DNA from 2 places in the Streptomyces sp. NPDC093600 genome. Region 2 is predicted to be linked to the other one. Evidence: riboswitches for the same ligand, from Rfam matches in the RefSeq annotation. Region 2 holds a riboswitch; the other holds the start of a gene.
What was found. Region 2 has a riboswitch for glycine ahead of gcvT (glycine cleavage system aminomethyltransferase GcvT). Riboswitches for the same ligand answer to the same signal wherever they lie in the genome.

Region 1 (2,176 bases), on a different contig from region 2:
GAGACGTTGCGCGGGCCCACGGACGATCCGGTGGTGGTGCGGGAGGCGGCGGGCCGGCTGCTCGAGGGGGTGGACACGACGGGCGGGGTGCGGCTGCTGGGCGTGGGGGTCAGCGGGCTGGCGGACTACACGCAGGAGGACCTGTTCGCGCAGGCGGAGGCGGCGGAGCCGCCGTCGGAGGACGAGCCGGGGGAGGCGTCCGTGGCGCCGGAGGCGGTCGAGCCGGAGGCGCCGGCCGAGCGGCGCTGGGCGCCCGGGCACGACGTACGGCACGCGGTGTACGGCGCCGGGTGGGTGCAGGGAAGCGGGGTCGGGCGGGTCACCGTGCGCTTCGAGGAGCCGGGGTCGGGGCCGGGCCGGGTGCGGACCTTCCCCGTCGACGACCCGGACCTGGAGCCGGCGGACCCGCTGCCGCTGGTGGGGGGCGGGGCGGGGACGGCGGCGGTCGCCTAGGAGCCGGCCTGCCGCACACGGGTGTGCCGACAGGGAGGGTTGCTCCCGCGGGCAAGCGGTCGCCCCGGAAGGCCGCGACGCGCGGCCCCCGGGGCGAACGGGGCTGGAGATGCCGGAGGGGCCGGTCAGGCCTCCTCCTGGCCCGCCAGGTGGCCGAAGTCGTGGTCCGGCACCGGCGGCAGGGCGATGTTGTAGTGGCGGTAGAGCTGGAGCTCCTGCTCCGGGGAGAGATGGCGGCCCACGCCGAAGTCGGGGGCGTCCTTGATCAGAGCCCGCTCGTACGGGACGTGGAGGCCGTCCTCGACCAGTTCGCTGGGCTCCAGAGGGACGAAGGCGTCCCGGCTGAACAGGCCCGTGCGGACCGCGGCCCACTCCGGCACGCCCGTCGCGTCGTCGAGGTACACCTCGTCCACGGTGCCGATCTTGTTGCCGTCGCGGTCGAACGCCTTGCGGCCGATCAGGCTGCGCGGATCGATGTCGGTCTGCACGGTCCCTCCAACTGTCGCGACTGGTCTTCAAAGACTACGAAAGTGCACATCTGGGATGTCGGCCACTTGAGCGATGGGAGCGGGAACCGCGCTGGTAGGCTGGCTGTGGCTGTCGACCCCGTGCGGGAGAGTCCTCCGGAGAGAAATTCCGGAGGCGCCGAAGGAGCAAATCCTCCCCGGAATCTCTCAGGCCCCTGTACCGCACGGACGAGGTCACTCTGGAAAGCAGGGCGGGCGTCCGACGGCATCCGCTCTCACCGACGGTGAAAGCCGGCGTGCCCTTCGGCGTGCCGGTGAAACTCTCAGGTTGAGATGACAGAGGGGGAGGCCGTCCGGGCACCCGCGCCGTGGTGCCCCTCGCAGGTCGTGACGACCAGGAGGCCTCCGTACATGACCGCCCACCGCATTCCGCTCTCCGAGCTCGAGCAGGGCATCCCGTTCGAACAGCGGCACATCGGGCCCGACGCCGAAGCCCGGGCCAAGATGCTCGCGCAGGTCGGCTACGGCTCCCTCGACGAGCTCACGGCCGCCGCCGTGCCGGACGTGATCAAGAGCGCCGAGGCGCTCGGCCTTCCCGCCGCCCGCACCGAGGCCGAGGTCCTCGCCGAGCTGCGCGGGCTCGCCGACCGCAACCAGGTCCTCGCCCCGATGATCGGCCTGGGCTACTACGGCACCTTCACCCCGCCGGTGATTCTCCGGAACGTCATGGAGAACCCCGCCTGGTACACCGCGTACACGCCCTACCAGCCGGAGATCTCGCAGGGCCGTCTGGAGGCGTTGCTCAACTTCCAGACCATGGTCGCCGACCTCACCGGTCTGCCCACCTCCGGCGCCTCGCTGCTCGACGAGGGCACCGCGGCCGCCGAGGCCATGGCCCTGTCCCGGCGCGTCGGCAAGGTCAAGAACGGCGTCTTCCTCGTGGACGCCGACGCCCTGCCCCAGACCATCGCCGTCATCGAGACCCGGGCCGAGCCGACCGGCGTCGAGGTCGTCGTCGCCGATCTGAGCGAGGGAATCCCCGCCGACATCGCCGAGCGCGGTGTCTTCGGTGTGCTGATCCAGTACCCGGGGGCCTCCGGCGCCGTCCGGGACATCAAGCCGGTCATCGACGCCGCCCACGAGCTCGGCGCGATCGTCACCGTCGCCGCCGACCTGCTGGCGCTCACGCTGCTCACCTCGCCCGGCGAGCTGGGCGCGGACATCGCCGTCGGCACGACCCAGCGCTTCGGCGTCCC
Region 2 (2,176 bases):
GCTCATTGCCCGGCCACGTAACGTCCACGGTCTGGTTTCCCCTTCTCACGCGTCTGGTCACGCGCCCTCGGGGCAGAACCCTAACGCCGCCCCGGCGCCGTCGTGGCCACAAGCGTACGGAGCGGGCCGGTCCGGGACGCCGCCGCTCCCCCGCCGGTCAGTGCGTGTCCCGGAAGGCGATCTTCCGGAGTGCGCCCGCGGCGTCCCGGTCGAGCAGGGTCGCCGAGGCGCAGCCGCGGGGCAGCCGGCCCGCCTCGACGGAGCGCAGCAGCCGGCCGACCGCCCGGCGGTGGCGGGCGAAGGCGTACCCGGACACCCCGCGGCCCCGCTCCCGCTGGCCCTCGCGGGCGGCGGCGGGGGTGACGTCGAGCAGGACCAGATGCAGGGAGCGGCCGCGGCGGCGGGCCTCGCGGGCGAGCCAGTTGCGCACCCAGGACTGGGTGCCGCAGTCGTGGACTATCACGCTCCGGCCGGCGCGCAGGGCGCGGCGCAGCCCGGCGTAGTGCGAGACGCGTACCAGCGGGCGGTAGACGGCGTACGGCAGGAAGCGGGGCATCCGCGCCTCCCAGCGCTCGCGGGCGTCCTGCGAGTCGATGCCGCGTCCGTCGGCGGCCTGGCGCAGCAGCGTCGACTTGCCGCTGCCGGGCAGCCCGGAGACGACCACCAGGTCGCCGGCGGCGAAGGCGAGCACGCTCGGGCCGCGCCCGTCCCGGTCGCGCAGGTCGCGGAGCAGGCGCGCGGCGGCGCGGCGGCGGGTCCTGGCCCGGGCGCGCTGGGCCGGTATGCCGGTGGCCGCGTAGGCGCCGGTTCGCTGGAACGTCATCGCTTCTCCCCCTGTCGGGTCCTGAAGACCCTTCCCCAAGAAGTGTAAAGAGACGGTAATGAGGCACAAGCGATTTGCCGATCAGGACCCGCGTGCAATGATGTGCGCGCCAAGCGCACACAACCACATACCGGCCGCTCGAATCCGCGCGGGAGAGTCCCGGACAGGCTGTAGCAGTGCTGTAGCAGTCCGGGCGCCGAAGGAGCAAGACCCTCCCTTGAATCTCTCAGGCCCCGTACCGCGCGGATGAGGCAGATCTGAAAAGCGGGCGCGTCGTCGCGCCCCACCCAAGGTGCAAGCCGAGGATGCTCTCGGTGAACCTCTCAGGTTCCATGACAGATGGGGAGGATCGTCCTCGTCCGTCATGATTTTTTTCGCCCTGGGATCCGGGAGCCACACCCATGAGCACTGCACCCCGCCTGACTGCCCTCGATGCCCTGCATCGCTCCCTGGGCGCGACCATGACCGACTTCGCGGGCTGGGACATGCCGCTGCGTTACGGCAGCGAGCGGGACGAGCACAACGCCGTCCGCACGAAGGCGGGTCTCTTCGACCTCTCCCACATGGGGGAGATCACCGTCGCCGGGCCGCAGGCCGTCGAGCTGCTCGACTTCGCGCTGGTCGGCAACATCTCCACGGTGGGCGTGGGCCGGGCCCGCTACACGATGATCTGCCAGGAGGACGGCGGCATCCTGGACGACCTGATCGTGTACCGGCTCCAGGAGCGCGAGTACATGATCGTCGCCAACGCCTCCAACGCGCAGATCGTCCTGGACGCGCTCACCGAGCGGGCGGCCGGCTTCGACGCCGACGTGCGTGACGACCGTGACGCCTACGCGCTGATCGCCGTCCAGGGCCCCGAGTCCCCCGGCATCCTGAAGTCGCTGACCGACGCCGACCTGGACGGGCTGAAGTACTACGCCGGTCTGCCCGGCACGGTCGCCGGGGTCCCCGCGCTGATCGCCCGTACCGGCTACACCGGCGAGGACGGCTTCGAGCTGTTCCTGAAGCCCGAGCACGCCGAGGGCGTCTGGAAGGCGCTGACGGAGGCCGGCGCCCCGGTCGGTCTGATCCCCTGCGGTCTGTCCTGCCGTGACACGCTCCGCCTGGAGGCGGGCATGCCGCTCTACGGGCACGAGCTGACCACCTCCCTGACGCCGTTCGACGCCGGTCTCGGCCGGGTGGTCAAGTTCGAGAAGACGACCAACGACGGCCGCTTCGTCGGCCGCGAGGCGCTGGAGAAGGCCGCCGAGCGCGCCGAGACCGCCCCGCCGCGCAAGCTCGTCGGCCTGGTCGCCGAGGGCCGCCGGGTCCCGCGCGCCGGGATGCCGGTCGTCGCGAACGGCGAGGTCG

Region 1: another riboswitch for glycine. It lies ahead of gcvP (aminomethyl-transferring glycine dehydrogenase); the one in region 2 lies ahead of gcvT (glycine cleavage system aminomethyltransferase GcvT).

What each region holds. Positions count from the first base shown of each region.
Region 1 covers NZ_JBIWIU010000017.1:101,977-104,152, reverse strand. The annotation lists gene ACIRB4_RS29850 (DNA polymerase IV) at 1-453, shown strand, start outside; gene ACIRB4_RS29845 (PRC-barrel domain-containing protein) at 579-941, opposite strand; glycine riboswitch at 1,055-1,153, shown strand; gene gcvP (aminomethyl-transferring glycine dehydrogenase) at 1,332-2,176, shown strand, end outside.
Region 2 covers NZ_JBIWIU010000012.1:198,421-200,596, forward strand. The annotation lists gene ACIRB4_RS26575 (enhanced serine sensitivity protein SseB) at 1-28, opposite strand, end outside; gene ACIRB4_RS26580 (AAA family ATPase) at 158-823, opposite strand; glycine riboswitch at 963-1,074, shown strand; gene gcvT (glycine cleavage system aminomethyltransferase GcvT) at 1,225-2,176, shown strand, end outside.